2 linked regions of the Desulfitobacterium hafniense DCB-2 genome follow. The protein of the gene in region 1 interacts with the protein of each later gene in a pairwise test. Links are inferred from orthologs where the notes say so. Each region holds a gene or a part of one and is shown on either strand. Other genes may lie near its edges.

Evidence for each region.
Region 2: the proteins of leuS (region 1) and ligA interact in binary tests that used the Escherichia coli proteins (3 or more experiments, as listed by UniProt). The link is inferred for Desulfitobacterium hafniense DCB-2 from one-to-one orthologs.

The regions. Positions count from the first base shown.
Region 1 is NC_011830.1:4,586,919-4,596,384, reverse strand. The notes cover bases 1,309-4,430. They hold leuS (leucine--tRNA ligase), read left to right. Parts: upstream 1,309-1,688; coding sequence 1,689-4,172; downstream 4,173-4,430. Other genes in these bases: rsfS (ribosome silencing factor), read left to right, coding at 1,309-1,372. Also shown: DHAF_RS21630 (RNA recognition motif domain-containing protein), read left to right, coding at 1-242; bis(5'-nucleosyl)-tetraphosphatase (symmetrical) YqeK, read left to right, coding at 469-1,047; more of rsfS, read left to right, coding at 1,034-1,308; [methyl-Co(III) glycine betaine-specific corrinoid protein]--tetrahydrofolate methyltransferase MtgA, read left to right, coding at 4,485-5,405; mtgB (glycine betaine--corrinoid protein methyltransferase), read left to right, coding at 5,576-7,015; glycine betaine-specific corrinoid protein MtgC, read left to right, coding at 7,054-7,698; DHAF_RS21595 (glycine betaine uptake BCCT transporter), read left to right, coding at 7,836-9,320; DHAF_RS21590 (DUF1638 domain-containing protein), read left to right, coding at 9,404-9,466.
Region 2 is NC_011830.1:1,614,828-1,624,093, forward strand. The notes cover bases 46-2,967. They hold ligA (NAD-dependent DNA ligase LigA), read left to right. Parts: upstream 46-477; coding sequence 478-2,457; downstream 2,458-2,967. Other genes in these bases: gatC (Asp-tRNA(Asn)/Glu-tRNA(Gln) amidotransferase subunit GatC), read left to right, coding at 2,576-2,860; gatA (Asp-tRNA(Asn)/Glu-tRNA(Gln) amidotransferase subunit GatA), read left to right, coding at 2,942-2,967. In the rest of the region: DHAF_RS07565 (hypothetical protein), read right to left, coding at 1-35; more of gatA, read left to right, coding at 2,968-4,417; Asp-tRNA(Asn)/Glu-tRNA(Gln) amidotransferase subunit GatB, read left to right, coding at 4,417-5,871; DHAF_RS26565 (methyl-accepting chemotaxis protein), read left to right, coding at 6,341-7,162; nifV (homocitrate synthase), read left to right, coding at 7,446-8,609; DHAF_RS07600 (NADP-dependent isocitrate dehydrogenase), read left to right, coding at 8,625-9,266. UniProt on the Escherichia coli protein: DNA ligase that catalyzes the formation of phosphodiester linkages between 5'-phosphoryl and 3'-hydroxyl groups in double-stranded DNA using NAD as a coenzyme and as the energy source for the reaction.

The sequences.
Region 1 (9,466 bases):
TTTATGTCGGAAATTTACCCTGGAACACTACATCTGAAGATCTCAACTCTTTCTTTGGCCAGTATGGTCAAGTGATAAGCAGTCGTATCATTACGGATCGTGAGACAGGGCGCTCACGAGGTTTTGGTTTTGTAGAGGTTGAAGATGAGGATGCGGCACGTATGGCGGAAGACCTTAATGGGAAGGATTTCGGCGGCCGGCCTTTAACGGTCAATGAGGCAAGACCTAAACAGCAGATGTAAAAAAACATAGTTCTGGAAGACCCTCTTGCCCAAAAGGTCAGAAGGGTCTTCTCGCACTGTCAGAAAGTATAAGCTTGCGCTATATACTTTCTAAGCATAAGTGCAACCGGCGACTTCACCTCATTGGCAAGCATGGGTTTAAAGCAACAAGTGCGAAGACAGTGTCTTCGTGGTGAAGCCGGGTTTTCTTTAGCATATATTTATTGGAAAGTAGGTTCTGGCGATTTTGGATATTCAGGAAGCCTACAATTTAGCTTGCAGTTCCATGTCAAAGAAGCGGTTCAGTCATACTTTGGGAGTTGTCCGGTGGGCTCAGGAGCTGGCCATAAAGCATCAGGTGGATGGCGAGAGGGCTCAGATTGCTGCCTATCTGCATGACCTTAAGAAAGAAATTGATTTTACGCAACAGATTTCTATGGCGAAAGAGTGGAATTTAATTCGCTATCCTGAGGATGAAGACAATCCTCAGAGTCTACATGGTCCCCTGGCAGCTTATTGGCTGGAGTGTGAATATGGCTACAAGGATCGGGAAGTATTGGCGGCGATAGCTCATCACACTTTAGGAGCTCCGGGAATGGGGGGCCTGGAGATGTTAATTTATAGTGCTGATCTAACAGAACCTCAGCGTTCTTTTCCCGATGTAGACAAACTACGACAATCCTTGTATGATAATCTTGAGAATGGTACACTAATGTGTGTTGAACATACTTTAAATTATTTGCGAAAAAGTAAGCGGAGCATCCATCCTCAAACACTGCTTACCTATGAAGATTTAAAAAGGAGGCAAAAATTTGCTGACAGATAAGCAATTGCATGGCGCTGTAAACCTTGTTGAAGACAAAAAAGGCCGGGAGACCATTCTGCTTGACCTCAAAGGGATTTCCATGGTCACAGATTATTTCCTGATCACAACCGGAAATTCCACCACTCAAGTTAAGGCGATCACCGATAACCTCTCCGAGAAGCTCCCCGAGTTGGGCGTGACTATTTTAAGAGTAGAAGGGTTGCAGGAGGCCAAATGGGTTCTTGTGGATTGCGGAGATCTGGTGATTCACGTGATGACTCCGGACCAGCGGGAATTCTATAATCTTGAGCGGCTCTGGGGAGACGCGCCGGTGATCAGTTCTTGATAGTTGACATGATGCCGAATTTTGGATTATTATATAGGAAACTTGCGAAAAGCAATGAAGGGGAATAAGCCCAAACAACCTCATTTCAGAGAGGCAACGGTCGGTGAGAGTTGCTGTGAGACTTTGGTAAGCACTCGCCCCGGAGCTGTACTCAGATCATAATGAGTGCCGGTGCGAGCCGTTATCATCGATGAAGTGCAGTTGAAATTGGGTGGTACCGCGGGAAGTTACTCTCGTCCCTTTAGGGATGGGAGTTTTTTATATCTTGATTTCATCTCGATCATGGAGTTCGGAATGTTTAAGGGGGAAAATTATAATGCAAGAGAAATATCTTTTTTCAGAGATTGAGCCTAAATGGCAAAAAAAATGGGTGGACAGAAAAGATTATCAAGCCGAAGAGCATTCTGATAAACCCAAATTCTATGCTTTAGCGATGTTTCCTTACCCTTCCGGCAATCTTCATATGGGACATGTCCGGAATTATTCTATAGTGGATGTCATCGCTCGCTTTAAGCGGATGAGGGGTTACAATGTTCTGCATCCCATCGGTTGGGATTCTTTTGGGCTGCCGGCAGAAAATGCGGCCATTAAGAATCAAACGCCGCCGGCTGAGTGGACTTGGAAAAATATCGCCAATATGAAAAGGCAGCTTCAGGAAATGGGAATCTCCTATGATTGGGAGCGGGAGGTTACGACCTGTCATCCCGACTATTACAAGTTTACGCAATGGATCTTTTTAGAGTTTTACAAACATGGCTTGGTGTATAAGAAAAAAGCCGGCGTCAACTGGTGTCCTTCTTGTGCCACCGTTCTTGCCAACGAGCAGGTGGTGGATGGAGCTTGTGAACGTTGCGACACCGCCGTTACCAAAAAAGATCTGGAACAATGGTTTTTTAAGATTACGGACTATGCTCAAGTGCTTTTGGATGATCTGGAAAAGCTCCCCGGCTGGCCTGATAAAGTGAAGACCATGCAAAAAAACTGGATTGGCCGTTCTGAAGGAGCCGAAGTGGAATTCGACCTGGAGAACCACGGGGATAAAATTCGGGTCTATACCACCCGGGTGGATACGATTTTTGGTGTGAGCTATGTAGTGCTGGCACCGGAGCACCCTTTGGTGCAAAAGCTGATTGCTGGTACGGAATACGAAAATGACGTGCAAGCCTTTATCGAACGGATGAAGGGGCTGAATGAAATCGCCCGGACTTCCACCGAAACCGAAAAAGAAGGCCTGTTTACCGGGGCCTACTGCATTAACCCCTATAGCGGAGAAAAAGTACCCATCTGGATCGCTAACTATGTTCTTTTTGAATACGGAACAGGAGCGGTTATGGGCGTACCGGCCCATGATGAAAGGGACTTTGAGTTCGCCGGGAAGTATAAGCTTCCCATTAAGACCGTTATCCTGCCTGAGGGAACCCCTGTGGAGGAAAAGGATACTCCTCTTCAAGCAGCTTTCGTTGAAGAGGGAATGATGGTGAATTCCGGCGAGTATGATGGTCTCAAGAATGTGGAGGCCTGGGAGAAGATGTGTGATAAAGCTGAGCACGATGGCTTTGGTGAACGGAAAGTGAATTTCCGCCTCCGTGACTGGCTTATTTCCCGTCAGCGTTACTGGGGAGCTCCCATTCCCATGATTTATTGCGATCATTGCGGAATTGTTCCTGTGCCCCAGGACCAACTCCCTGTCATGCTCCCGGACGATGTGGTCTTTAAAGCGGGGGAGAATCCCCTGACCACCTCGGAAAGCTTTAAACAAACCATCTGTCCCACCTGTGGCGGTAAGGCCCGTCGTGAAACAGACACTATGGACACTTTTATGTGCTCCTCCTGGTATTTCCTCCGCTATACTGATCCCCACAATGCTCAGCTCCCCTTCGCCAAAGAAGCTGCAGATCACTGGATGAATGTGGATCAATATGTAGGTGGAGTAGAGCATGCTATTCTCCATTTGCTGTACTCGCGTTTCTTTACTAAGGCTCTGCGGGATTTTGGCTATCTTAAAGTCGATGAGCCCTTTGCCAACCTACTCACTCAGGGGATGGTTTGCCTGGGCGGGGCTAAAATGTCCAAATCCAAGGGTAATGTGGTAAGTCCTGAAGAAATTATTTCTAAATATGGTGCCGATACGGCCCGCCTCTTCATCCTCTTCGCAGCTCCGCCGGAGCGGGATTTGGAATGGAACGACCAAGGGGTGGAAGGTTGCTACCGCTTCCTCAACCGGGTGTGGCGTCTGGCGGCTCAATACGAAGAAGTCTTAAAGACTACTGGGGCAGGGGCTAATGAATTTGGCGAATTGGACAAAGCTGCCAAGGACATGCGCCGTCAAACCCACCAAACCATTCAAAGAGTTACTTCGGATGTGGGAGCACGCTTCAACTTCAACACAGCCGTCAGTGCCATTATGGAATTGGTCAATGCTCTTTATCTGTACAAAGAACAGCCCCAGGTGAATTTGGCGGTGGCCCGGGAAGCCTTGGAGAGCATTCTCATCCTGCTGGCGCCTTTTGCACCCCATATTACCGAAGAAATCTGGAGTGAATTGGGCCATGAGGACAGCATCCATAGCCGGGAGTGGCCGCAAGTGGATGAAGAGGCTCTGGTCCAGGAAGAGGTCACTGTGGTCCTGCAGATCAACGGGAAGGTTAAGGAGCGGATTCAGGTTCCGGCCCAGATTTCCGCGGCGGAATTGGAAGCACAGGTCCGGCAGCTGCCCAGGCTTGGGGAATGGACTCAAGGCAAACAGATCCTTAAGATCGTAACGGTGCCGGGTAAGCTGGTCAATGTCGTTGTGAAGTAGGTTAACTTTTATGGAGACCTGAAAGGAAGAACCCTGGGCTATCTTTCCGGTTTAAGTGACACGGATGTGGGATAAAGCTGTTGCAAAATGAACGGTGACGTTTGTTGAGCAACAGCTTTTTTAGTCTTCAAACTCGAGTTGATGATTGTGATAGGATAGCGTTAAAATAAGCAGAAATGCATTATTTATTAGGCGATTTATTTCTGATATATTCAATGCATCAGAATTATTAGAATAGACGGAAAATAAGGAGGGCCAAACAACACATTATTTTGACAAGATCAAAACACATTTTGCATAGGAGGAAGTCAAATGTTCAAATTTACTGCTCAACAACATGTTTATGACATCAATGGGGTTAAGGTTGGTGGTCAGCCTGGGGAATACCCAACAGTGCTCATCGGCAGCATTTTTTATCGGGGCCATAAGATCGTCTCAGATGGTCAAAAGGGAATTTTCGACAAAGATGCAGCCAAAGCTTTGCTGGATCAGGAAGCCGAACTAAGCGCAGAAACAGGCAATCCATTTATCATTGATGTCTTGGGAGAATCTGTTGAAGCCCTTACGAAATACGTGGAATTTATTTTGGAAAATACCACTGCCCCATTCCTCCTGGATAGTATCAGCCCGGATGTGCGGGTAGGAGCCCTGAAAAATTTGGGCAAGGATCCGGAGATTCAGAAACGGCTGATCTACAATTCCATTGAAGAGCATTACACCGAAGAAGAGCTGGCCGCCATCAAAGAGGCAGGGCTGAAGACCGCCGTTATCCTTGCTTTCAGTAAGAAAGCGTTAAAGCCCAATGCCCGCATCGATCTTCTCCAGGGCAAGGATGATAAAGAAGGGTTGATTGCAGCGGCCAAACGGGCCGGTATCGAGCAATTCCTTGTGGATCCGGGAGTCTTGGATGTGGCCAGCAATAGCTGGACGACGGAAGCGATCAATGTGGTTAAAGAGCAATTCGGCTATCCCGGTGGCTGTGCGCCATCCAATGCAGTCTATCTCTGGAAGAAAATGCGTTCCAAAGGAACCCCCTTCTTCGAAGTTGCCGGGGCTGCGGTCTTCACTTATCCGATCACACAGGGTGCCGATTTCATTCTCTATGGTCCCATGATGAACGCTCCCTGGGTTTATCGTGCTATAGCAACCACAGATGCCATGATTGCCTATAACAATAAGCTGACCGGAGTTAAGATGGGAACCACAGAGCATCCTTTGCTCAAAATTTTCTAAACCTTATTTCACTGTCAGAAAGTATAAGCTTGCGCTATATACTTTCTAAGCATAAGCGCAACCAGCGACTTCGCCTCATTTGCGGGCATGGGTTTAAGGTTCGGCGAAGCCGGGTTTTCTTTATCTTGACTTAACTTAACTTGATTTGATGTAAAAATTTCAAAAAAGGGGTGGGTCAATTGTTACCTAAGTACAATATCCTGACCGAGGACCAAGTTCAAAAAATCCACGAAAACACCATGAAGATCCTTGAAGAAATCGGTATTGAGTTTGAGTACGAACCGGCTTTAGAGGTTTTTCGCCGGGAGGGGCAAAAGGTCGAAGGCAAGAGAGTCTATTTGACCCGTGAATTTGTGGAGTCCAAGCTCAAATCGGCACCGGCAGAGTTTACCCTTCATGCCCGCAACCCTGAAAACAATGTGGTTATCGGCGGCGATAATATTGTCTTTATGCCTGGTTATGGAGCCCCCTTCATTTACGAATTGGATGGCAGCCGGCGTAAAACCACCTTGCAGGATTACGAGAATTTCGCCAAACTGGCCGGAGCCAGCAAGAATATGCATCTTTCCGGCGGCACCATGGCGGAACCTCAGGACATTCCGGATGGCGTGCGTCATTTGCAGATGCTGTACAGTTCGATTAAAAACTCCGATAAGTGCTTCATGGGCAGTGCCGAAGGAAAAGAAAGGGCGGAAGACTCCGTCGAAATAGCTGCTATCCTCTTCGGCGGCAAAGATGTGATTAAAGAAAAGCCGGTCTTAGTCTCCTTGATTAACTCCTTGACTCCTCTGAAATATGACGAAAGAATGCTGGGGGCCTTGATGGCTTATGCGGAAGCAGGTCAGGCTGTGATCATTGCTTCACTGGTTATGGCCGGATCGACCGGTCCCGCATCTTTGGCAGGCACCTTGTCCCTGCAGAATGCCGAGGTCTTAGCCGGAATCTCTTTAGCACAAAGCATCAACCCAGGAACCCCGGTTATTTATGGCTCTACTTCCGCTTTAAGCGATATGCGCAGCGGCAGTCTTTCCATCGGCAGTCCCGAATGCGCTCTCTTTATCTCAGCAAGCGCTCAGCTGGCCCGCTTTTATGGAGTACCCAGCCGTTCCGGCGGCGGACTGAACGACTCCAAGACTGTGGATGCCCAAGCCGGTTATGAGTCCATGATGACGTTGATGGCAGCTAATCTGACCGGTGTTAACTTTGTTCTCCATACAGCGGGAATTCTCCAATACTTCATGGCCATGTCCTATGAGAAATTCATCATGGATGATGAAATTGCCGGTATGCTTCTCCATTATATGAAGGGCTATACCTTTGACGAAGACGGCATGGCTTTTGACGTGATAGAGAAAGTAGGGCCCGGAGGACATTTCCTCACCCAGAAGCATACGCGCAAAAATCATAAGCGGGAGTTCTATACCCCTACCCTCAGCGACCGAAGCGCCTATGATACCTGGGCAAAAGAGAAGCTGGAGACGAAGCAGCGCGCTCATGCCCGTTGGCAGCAGATTCTGGCCAATTATGTGCCCCCCGCCCTGGATCCGGAGATCGATGCCAAACTGCAGGCCTTCATTGCCCAGCGGGGTAAGGAAGTTGGCGAAGAGTAAACAAGTAGGCAATAACGAAAATAACGGGAGGAATGATCATGAGTTTATTGGATGAACTGAAGCAAGCGATTATTGACGGAGATGAAGATATCGTAGCAGAACTTTCCCAAAAAGCTGTTGATGAAGATCTTGATTTGGTGGATACGGTTCAGTCGGGTCTGGTCAAGGGAATTGAGGTTGTGGGCACAGCGTGGAAAGAAGGGGAGATGTTCTTACCGGATGTCATGATGTCGGCTGAAGCGATGAAAGTCGGTTTGGCTATCCTGGAGCCGGAAATTGCCAAGAAAGGAATGAGTGAAGGGGAATCCAAGGGTAAAATCGTCCTGGGCACTGTGGAAGGGGATATCCACGATATCGGTAAAAATATAACGGGCGCTATGTTCACAGCGGCAGGGTATAAGGTAATTGACCTTGGTACGGACATTAAAGCGGAAGGCTTTGTGGCTAAGGCTCAGGAAGTAGGAGCAGATATCATCGGAGCCAGCGCCTTGCTGACCACCACCATGATCAAGCAAAAAGAACTGATCGAATATCTGAAAGAGAAGAATTTAAGAGACAGCTATAAAGTGTTGGTAGGCGGCGGCCCAACCAGCCAGGTATGGGCTGATGAGATCGGTGCGGATGGATGGGCGGAAACTGCAGACGACGCAGTTGAACTTGCTAATAAGATTTTGGGCAAATAGAGAGGGCAGGAGTCAATACTCGTTGCTTCGCTATCCGTTAGAACAATGTAATCAGCGGCGTTGGTTACACACCTGCCGCTGATTTCTCTCAATAGCAAATTTTCGGATTATTGAAAAATTTGGAGAGGTGAGTGAATATGGGAGTTGACAAGAAGCAAAACACTGTATTGTATATTTCTTCAGCCATTGCCCTGTTGTTTGTTCTGTGGGGAGTATTTTTACCTGAAAATATGGCCAATGTGGTCAATAAAGTCTTTGCCTTATTAACCACGAATTTCGGTTGGCTTTACCTTTTAGCTGTTGCAATTTTTATTATCTTTGTCTTTGGTATAGCCATCAGCCGTTACGGGAAAATCAAGCTGGGTGCCGATGACGATAAACCGGAATTCAGCAATTTCCAATGGTTTGCCATGCTTTTCGGCGGAGGCATGGGCATTGGTTTGGTCTTTTGGTCCGTTGCCGAACCCATCATGCATTTTAACAGTCCGCCTTTCGGAGAACCGGGAACCGTAGAGGCTATGCAAACTTCCATGCGGGTGGTCTTCTTTCACTGGGGCATTCATGCCTGGGTTAACTTTGCTATCGCCGGTTTGGCTCTGGCCTACTTCCAATTCCGCAAAGGGCTGCCCTTCCTGATTAGCTCGGCTTTCTATCCCCTCATTGGCGATCGGATTTATGGGCCGATTGGCAAGGCCATCGATATTCTGGCTGTATTCGCCACTATTTTTGGAATTGCTACCAGTTTGGGCTTGGGTTCCAGCCAGATAGCCACAGGAATACAGTACATCTGGGGAATTCCGGCCGGCCCTCTGACGATTTCCCTTGTCATTGCCGTGATCACAGTTATCTTTACCCTGGCCACGGTCTCCGGTCTGCATAAAGCCATGCAGTCGATTGCTAATGTAAAAGTTTGGTTATCCGTTGCATTTATGGTTTTTATCTTCTACTTTGGCGGCAAAGTCTTTATCCTCAATACCTTTACCCAAAGTTTGGGCGATTATCTGCAGAATTTTGTCGGCCAAACCTTCTGGATGGCCAATGAAAGCTGGGTAGGCGGCTGGACCATCTTCTACTGGGCATGGTGGATCGCCTGGGCTCCCTTTGTCGGTCAGTTTGTGGCACGGGTGTCGAAGGGGCGGACCATTCGGGAGTTTGTCTTTGCCGTAACCCTGCTGCCGGTCGGCTTCTCCTTTATTTGGCTGGCTATCTACGGCGGAGCAGCCTTTAACCTGGACCAGATTTCCGGAGGATTTATTCAAAATGCTGTCAATGCTGATTACACCACGGCTTTGTTTGCCCTGCTGCAGCAGATGCCTCTCTACGCCATAACCGGTCCTTTGGCCATCCTGCTGATCGTGACTTGCTTTGTGGGTGCTGCCGACTCAGCTACCTACGTTCTGGCTATGCTGACCTCCAATGGAGATATGGATCCCAGCAAGAAACTGCGCAGCTTCTGGGGGATTATGCAAGGAGCTATGACCATTGTGCTCATTGTTGTGGGCGGTACGGCTGCCCTGAAAGCCCTTCAGACTGCCTCGATTGCTTCGGCCTTTCCTTTTATGCTGATCATGCTGGTTATGTGTTATAGTATTCTTAAAGCTCTCAGGAGCGATCATCCCTAATGCTCCTGGGTAACAGAACTTAAACCACGGGTAAAACACTCAGATTTTGCATCTGGGTGTTTTACCTCATCAGGAGAATCACTATGAAAATTAAACTGATCGGTTGTCATTCCACAATGAACGAGGTCAAAGCCTTAAAGAATGAT
Region 2 (9,266 bases), 3.0 Mb from region 1 along the record:
TTTTCCGTCTTTACCGACGCCGCTTGAGGCGGCAAGGTCGGCTATCCTGGGAAAGGTTTAAGGGGTGGCTATAGAAAAGGCTCCAGAAAGGGTCCCAGAAAAGACTCCAGAAAAGACTCGCAAAAGTCTCAAAAGAAGTGCTAAAGTCCCGCAAGACGTAGCTTTAGGCACAAAAGGGAACGGATTTAGCGGAGGGGCGGTCGGGTGAACGAGGCTTTCTTAACGAAGCGGAGTCACGGTTAACATGCAGATAGCAGCGGGGTTTGGCGACGAAAGTGTCCGGTGGACAGTTTCGCTCAAGGCGGCACACCCCAAAGCATACTCATCCGCCGCAGATGCTGTTAAGAAAGCGAGTGAACCAGCCCTGGAGCTATGGAGTGACCGTTGTGCCTAAAGCTACGCGACCCGAGCAAAGATGGCCTGTGAGCAAAGCGCTCCAACCTGAATATTTTTAATCAATGCAAGGAGGGAATATTTATGTCCGATGTGTCACAAAGAATCGAGGCCTTACGTGAACAAATCGAGGAAGCCAATTATCAATATTATGGCTTGGATCAGCCGACCTTAAGTGATGCAGAGTATGACGCACTCCTGCAGGAATTGATTCGCCTGGAGAAAGAACATCCGGAATTCCTGACTCCCGATTCCCCGTCCCAACGGGTCGGCGGCTATATCGCCAAGGAATTCCCTAAAGTTCGTCATGCTGAAGCCCTCCTTAGTTTGGATAATGCTTTTGATGCCGGAGATCTTCTGGAATTTGACCGCCGGGTCCGTTCGATGGTTGCCGAAGTGGAGTATGTGGTGGAGCTTAAGATCGACGGCTTAACCGTTGCTTTAACTTATGAAGATGGAGCGCTGGTGCGCGGCGCTACTCGTGGCGACGGTGAAGTGGGTGAAGAAATTACCGCCAATCTGAAGACCATACCCGCTATTCCCTTGCGGCTGCGTAAGCAGGCCGACCGCCTGGATGTGCGGGGAGAAGGTTATATGCCTAAAGGTTCCTTTTTGCGCCTGAATCAGGAACGGGAAGAGGCTGGACAGCCTCTCTTTGCCAATCCCCGGAATGCGGCGGCCGGTTCTTTGCGCCAGCTTGACTCCAGGATTACGGCCCAGCGCAAATTAGGGTATTTTGCTTATCAGGTCCTGACTCCTGAAGAGGGAGAGCTGGCTTCCCAGACTGCCGTACTGGATTATCTTAAGGAGCAGGGGTTCTCGGTTAACCCTGAATATCGGGTCTTTTCCGCCATAGAAGAGGTTATTGCTTATTGCGGGGAAATGGTAGAGAAACGCCATAACTATCCTTATGATATTGACGGACTGGTGATTAAGGTCAATGATATCGCTCAGCAGCGGGAACTGGGCTTTACGGCCAAAAGTCCTCGTTGGGCCATCGCTTATAAATTTCCGGCGGAGCAGGTGGAAACTGTTGTGGAGGACATTGTGATTCGGGTAGGGCGGACAGGAGTGCTGACTCCCACAGCTTATTTGACTCCGGTCTTTGTGGCCGGCTCCACCGTGGGCCGGGCTACTCTTCATAACCTGGATAATATCCGCGCCAAGGATGTTCGCATCGGGGATCATGTTTTGATCCAAAAGGCTGGAGATGTCATCCCTGAAGTAGTGAAAATCCTGCCGGAGAAAAGGACAGGTGGGGAGCGGATCTTTGAGATGCCCGAGCTCTGCCCTGAGTGCCAGAGTCCGGTCATCCGGGAAGAAGGGGAAGCAGCCCACCGCTGTACCAGCATCACCTGTCCGGCCCGGCAGCGGGAAGCCATTATTCATTTTGTGTCCCGGAATGCCATGAATATTGATGGACTGGGACCGGCGGTTATTTATCAGCTTTTGGAAGCCGGACTGATTAAGGATGCCGCCGATCTCTATGCTTTGGAATATGATGCCCTGGTTCCATTGGAGCGGCTGGGTAAAAAATCTGCCGAGAATCTGCTCAAAGCTATCGAAGACAGCAAGGAACGAGGATTGGCTCCGCTTATCTTTGGTCTGGGAATCCGCCATGTGGGAGAAAAAGCCGGCAAGATCCTAGCCCAAAAATACGGAACCATGGAAGACCTGGAGAAAGCTCAGGTGGAGGAATTGCAGGAGATCCCGGATGTGGGCCCCGCTATGGCCCAAAGTGTCGCTCAGTTCTTCCAGCAGGAAAGCACCCACCACTTTCTGAATAAACTGCGCCAGGCAGGAGTAGTGATGAGTGCGCAGCATTCTGCCAAACCTCAGATTTTTGCGGGGAAAAGCATTGTGGTGACAGGATCTTTGCAACGCTGGGATCGCCACTATGTAGAGACCATGATCGAAGAGTTTGGGGGCAAGGCTGCCAGCAGCGTCAGCAAGAAAACCGCCTTTGTGGTCGCCGGGGAGAAGGCCGGTTCCAAGCTCGCCAAGGCTAAGGAACTGGGAATTCCGGTTTTAAGCGAAGAGGAATTTGCGGAACTTTTGCCCTGAAAACTTGATTTTTGTTCCAGAAAAATGTATATTTACCCATAAAATTGTTGTAATATACATTTTGGGGTTATAGTATTAAACTCTAGCCCTTATTTTGTACAAAGGGATGGTGAATGAAGTGAAAATCTCTCGCGAAGAAGTAGAACATGTGGCCTTTCTGGCCCGCTTGGAATTGACGGAAGAAGAATTGGTGACCAATACAGAACAGTTGAACTCCATTCTGGACTATGCCGCCATGCTGGAAAAGCTGAATACGGACGATATAAAACCTACAGCCCATGCAGTTCCCTTACATAATGTGCTGCGGGAAGATCAGGTTAAGCCCTCCATGGCCCGGGAAAAGGTGCTGGCTAATGCGCCTGATGCCCAGGATGGTTTCTTTAAAGTACCGCGGATTGTTTAACTTCTATAATAAATACCTTCTTAAATAAAGTGCCTTTTTAAATGCTTTCGCTTGTTTATTCGGAAAGGAGAAAAGATCTTCATGGAGATGACAGCACTGACCATTGGTGAGCTGCATGAGTTATTGGCGGGCAAGACGCTCAGTGCCACAGAGCTTACCCAAGGGTTTTTGGATAGAATTGAAGCCGTAGATCCCGATATCAGAGCCTTTATTACAGTTACTAAGCAAGAAGCCCTTGCCCAAGCCAAGGCTGTGGATGAAAAACTAGGGCGGGGAGAGAAGCTGGGGATGTTAGAGGGGATTCCCATGGCCCTGAAAGATAATCTTTGCACAGAAGGAATCCGCACTACCTGTTCCTCTAAAATTCTTGAGAATTTTATTCCCCCTTATCAGGCTACGGTGGCGGAGAAGTTACATGACTCAGGCGCCGTTCTGTTAGGCAAGCTCAATATGGATGAATTCGCTATGGGCTCTTCTACGGAGAACTCCGGATTTTTCGCCACCCGCAATCCCTGGGATCCGGAACGGGTACCGGGAGGATCTTCCGGAGGCTCAGTAGCTTCGGTAGCCGCCGACCAAGCGGTATATGCCCTGGGTTCCGACACAGGGGGATCGATTCGCCAGCCGGCAGCTTTCTGCGGTGTGGTGGGTCTAAAGCCTACCTACGGTGTCGTGTCCCGCTATGGCCTGATCGCCTACGCCTCTTCCCTGGATCAGATCGGGCCGGTGACGAAAACTGTAAGAGATAATGCCCTGGTCCTTAATGCTATCGCCGGACATGATGCGAAGGATTCCACCTCGGCGGTCTTTGAAAAACCGGATTATACCCAATTCTTAACCGAGGATATCCGGGGCTTACGAATCGGTGTACCTAAGGAGTACTTTGGACAAGGGCTGGATCCCCATGTGGAAGGGGTCCTTCAGGAAGCCCTGCGTACTTATGAAAGTCTGGGAGCGATCGTTGAAGAATGCTCCCTGCCCCATACGGAATATGCTATGCCGGCTTATTATTTGATTGCCACGGCAGAAGCCAGCTCCAACCTGGCCCGTTATGACGGGGTTCGCTATGGCCGGCGGGCCGAAGGGGCTGAAGATGTGATCGGGATGTTCTGCCAAACCCGGGCTGAAGGTTTCGGCCCAGAGGTTAAACGCCGGATTATGCTGGGCACCTATGCTTTGAGTGCCGGTTATTATGATGCCTATTATTTGAAAGCCCAAAAAGTGAGGACCTTAATCGTCCGGGACTTCGAAGAGGCTTTGGCGAAATTTGATGTGCTCCTTTCCCCGACAACACCCACCACCGCTTTCCGCATCGGGGAGAAATCCGGAGATCCTCTTACCATGTATCTGTCCGATGTCTGCACGGTTCCTATTAATCTGGCCGGAATTCCTGCTCTATCCATTCCAGCGGGCTTTGCGGACGGACTGCCCGTGGGCATGCAGCTGATGGGGAAACATTTTGCCGAAGGAACCCTCTATAAAGCGGCCTACGCCTTCGAGAAAAATACCCCCTTCCATACCATGAAACCGGGTTTAGGCAAAGGAGGTGCGCGGTAATGAGCATTTTTGAACGTTATGAAATGGTCTGCGGCGTGGAAGTTCATGTGGAGCTGGCCACCAAGACCAAGATTTTCTGCAATTGCTCCACTGAGTTTGGGGGAGAGCAGAATACCCATGTCTGCCCCGTTTGCCTGGGGCTGCCCGGAGTATTGCCGGTCCTCAACCGTGAAGTGGTCAATCTGGCCATTAAAGCAGGTCTGGCTTTAAATTGCGACATTGCCGACTTCTCTAAATTCGATCGTAAGAATTACTTTTATCCCGATGCCCCCAAGAACTTTCAGACATCCCAATATGATCTGCCCATCTGCAAAAACGGCTGGTTGGAATTTGCAGTGGACGGAGAAAAGAAGCGGGTGGGCATAACCCGGGCCCATATGGAAGATGATGCCGGAAAATTGGTGCATAGCGGTGCCACCATCTCCACCTCGGAGGAGTCTTTTGTGGATTACAACCGGACCGGAGTGCCGCTCCTGGAGATTGTCTCAGAACCGGATATGAGGTCTATTGCCGAAGTGGTAAGCTTTTTAGAAGAAATGGTGCGGACCATTCAGTACACGGAAGTCTCCGATTGCCGGATGGAACAAGGCTCGGTCCGCTTTGATATCAATGTGTCCCTGCGCCCCCACGGACAGAAGGAGTTTGGTACCCGGACCGAAACGAAGAATCTCAATTCCTTCAGCTCGGTACGGCGCTGCCTGGAATATGAAATTGAGCGGCAAGCCCGGCTTTTGGATGATGGGGAAAAAGTTATTCAGGAAACCCGGACCTGGGATGAGGGGAAGGGAGTCACCCTTTCCTTGCGTTCTAAAGAGGAGGCCCATGATTACCGCTATTTTCCTGAGCCGGATCTGGTGCCCCTGGTCATCGCCAGGGAGTGGGTGGAAGAAATTCGTCAAACCCTTCCGGAAATGCCCGGGGCTCGCCGGGAACGCTATCAGTCCCTGGGACTGACGGAATATGACGCAGGAGTGCTTACCGCGGCGAAAGCGCTGTCGGATTTTTTTGATGAAGCGCTGCAGAGCTATAGCGATGCCAAGGCCCTGGCCAATTGGGTGATGGGGGAATTCACCCGTCTCCTCAATGCCAAACAAATCAGTGTGGAAGAATCCCCGGTTCGGCCCTCTCAGCTGGCTGAACTCCTGACTTTGATCGAAAAAGGTGCCATCAGCGGTAAGATCGGCAAAACGGTTATCGAAGCAATGTTTGAATCCGGGAAGGATCCGGAAGTTATCATCAAGGAGAAGGGCTTAGCCCAAATCAGCGATACGGCTGCCTTGTTGAAGCTGGTGGATGAAGTGATTGCCGCTCATCCCCAATCGGTGGAAGATTATAAGGCCGGCAAAGACCGGGCCATCGGTTTCCTGGTCGGCCAGATTATGAAGGCCACTAAAGGCCAGGCGAACCCTGGCGTGGTCAACGACTTGCTGAAGGAGCAGCTGGCGAAATTTTAAGCCTGAAGTTCATAAAGCTCAGAAGATTTGCTTGAAAAGCTTCCTTTCCGGACATGGTCTTGGAAGGGAAGCTTTATTAGCGAGATGTGTATGAGATAGGCAAAGGATAATTATTTTGCTGAAAAGAATTGACGTGGAATCAGGAACGTTTATGCAATTATGTAAAAAATTATTAGAAATGATTGTCGATATTGAACAAAGACGATTATACCTAAATATGTTACGCTATCCACATATAGCATAGATGTGCAGATATAGTGAAAATATGTCCGGCTTCATGTGCATCATAGCACAAGAAAAGAGATGAAAGCGTATGCTCTGGTAAGGCATCGACTCTGGTAACAGCATCAACGTTTTATAATTGGAAATTTCAAAATAATTATTCACAAGATTGTTTCCCTTGAAAAACCATAGTAAAATGATGGTGAATCCCAAGTTTCGTTCAATTGCGAAGTCTGGAGGAAAGAAGATGGAAGTATTGAAAGGGCAGGAAGCGTTGCAGGCTCTGGTTGGTGTTTTGCCTCATATCGTTAAGTCTCTGCCTGAAGATATGGCACTCTATGTAACTGATGGCGAAAAATACTTACAAGCTGTGGAAGGTTCCGATTTACCGATTGGCATCACTGTGGGAAGCAAGGTATGGGGAAAAGCCACGGAAAAGTGTATGGTGGAAAAAAGAAAAACAACGTTTAATGTCCGTGACGGCATGCCATTTAAAGGGGTTAACATTCCGATCCTCGATGAAAATAACAATTCCGTAGGTACCATAATCTGTGCTACAGGCCGAAAAAAACAGCAGGATGTCAATCAGGTTGCTGAGCAATTAGCTGATACGCTGGACCAAATGGCCGGGGCGATGAATGAGATTGCTTCTGGAGCGGCAAGGCTGGCGGAAGTCGGGCAAGCACTTACCGAGAAGGCCCAATTGTCCGATAAGAAAATTGCTGAAACGGAAGTCATCATCAATTCCATCAAGTCCATATCCAATCAGACCAATCTGCTTGGCTTAAATGCAGCCATCGAGTCCGCCAGGGCTGGAGAATATGGGCGGGGGTTTGGTGTCGTCGCTCAGGAAATCCGAAAATTGGCCGATGAAAGCAAACATTCCACAGAGCAGGTAAAGGTCATCATTGAGGCGATTTCTTCGGCGGTCAAGACTATGATCCTTTCAGCGGAGGAATCAGGAGCGATCTCCCAGCAGCAAGCAGCCGCCATTCAGGAGAATACTGCAACTATCGATGAATTGCGCAATGTAGGGTTAAAATTGAAGGACTTCGCGGCAAAGCTATAAGCAATGGGGCTTCTTTTCTGGAGTATAATCCGACAGAAAGGAAGTCTTGTTTTTGCACTATCAGAAAGTATAAGCTTGCGCTGTATACTTTCTAAGCATAAGGGCAACCAGCGACTTCGCCTCATCTGTAAGTATGCGTTTAAGGCACGGCGAAGCCGGGTTTTCTTTATTATTCGCAAAGTATACAGTATTTGTTGGCGTATAATAGTTCACAAATTTCTAGATTGTGTTAGTATTAAGGTCGATGAATAATTGCCAAAAATGCTAAGGAGCTGAAATCGTCGTGGAGGAAAGAAAATTAACCATCGTGGACACGACATTGCGGGATGGAGAACAGACCGCAGGAGTAGTATTTTCTAATCAGGAGAAGCTGATGATTGCCCGGATGCTGGATGATCTCGGTGTCCATCAGATTGAAGCCGGGGTTCCGGTCATGGGCGGCGATGAGCAGAAGGCAATCCGTGATATTGTTAAAATGGGTTTGAAAGCCAGTATTATGGGATGGAACCGGGCGGTCATAGCCGATATTGAAAAATCCATTGAATGTGGATGCGATGCGGTGGCTATATCCATTTCCACCTCAGATATTCATATCGAACATAAACTGATGACCACACGGGAAGACGTTTTGGCCAGAATGGTCAAGGCTGCTGAATTTGCCAAGAGAAACGGGCTTTACATATCCGTGAATGCGGAGGATGCCTCCCGTTCCGATCTGGATTTTCTCCTGGAATTTGCTCGTCAGGCCAAAGAGGCGGGGGCAGACCGGCTTCGCTATTGCGATACGGTGGGGATCCTTGAGCCTTTCACGACCTTTGAGCGAATCACGAAGCTCAAAGAAACCATCGATATCGATGTGGAGATGCATACTCATAATGACTTTGGTATGGCAACGGCCAATGCCTTAGCCGGTGTGAAAGCGGGAGCCAGCCATATTGGGGTAACGGTCAACGGCTTGGGCGAGCGGGCCGGTAATGCAGCTTTAGAGGAAATTGTCATGGCCCTGAAGTATTTGGCCGGAGTCGATCTGAAATTTGCCACAGAGCGTTTTGTCGAGGTTTCAGAGTTTGTAGCGAGAGCGTCAGGACGTTCTGTTCCTGCCTGGAAGGCTATCGTGGGCAGCAATATGTTTGCCCATGAGTCGGGGATTCACGCTGATGGGGCTTTGAAAAATCCCCTCACTTACGAAGTGTTTAAACCGGAGGAAGTGGGCCTGGAGCGTCAGATTGTGATTGGCAAGCACTCGGGAACTGCGGCCATCAAAGCTAAGTTCCGCAATGAATACGGCAAAGAGATTTCCGAGGAAGAAGCCAATGAGCTGCTGGCCCGGGTAAGAGCTTTTGCTGTGGATATGAAGCGCTCCCTTTTTGATAAGGAGCTCATGTATATTTACGAAGATTTGCATAGGGAAGCGGAAAATCGTCAACCTAACCCAAAGTGGTTTTAATATAAGGAGGAAGCTATGACTAAAATTCAAATGAATGTCCCCCTGGTGGAAATGGACGGAGATGAAATGACCCGGATTATCTGGGACTATATCAAGGAAATCCTGCTTTATCCCTATATTGAATTGAAGACCGAGTATTATGATCTGGGTCTGCAGAAACGGGATGAAACCGATGACCAGATCACCGTTGATGCAGCCTTGGCCACCAAAAAATATGGGGTAGCGGTTAAATGTGCGACGATTACACCCAATGCCCAGCGTGTTGAGGAATACAATCTGAAGCAAATGTGGAAAAGCCCCAATGGAACGATTCGGGCCTTGCTCGACGGAACGGTCTTTCGCGCTCCCGTCTTGGTAGAAGGGATCAAGCCTTTGGTCACCACCTGGAAGAAACCGATTACCATCGCTCGTCATGCCTATGGCGATATCTATAAAAATGTGGAGTATCGGGTGGGTGGTCCCGGCAAGGCGGAGCTGGTTTTCTCAGGTGAACATGGGGAGGAATCCCGTCAAACCATCTGTAACTTTGAAGGCAAGGGAATTCTCATGGGCATGCATAACCTTGATAGCTCCATCGAGAGCTTTGCCCGAGCGTGCTTTAATTATGCCCTCGATGTAAAACAAGACGTGTGGTTTGCTACCAAGGACACGGTCTCC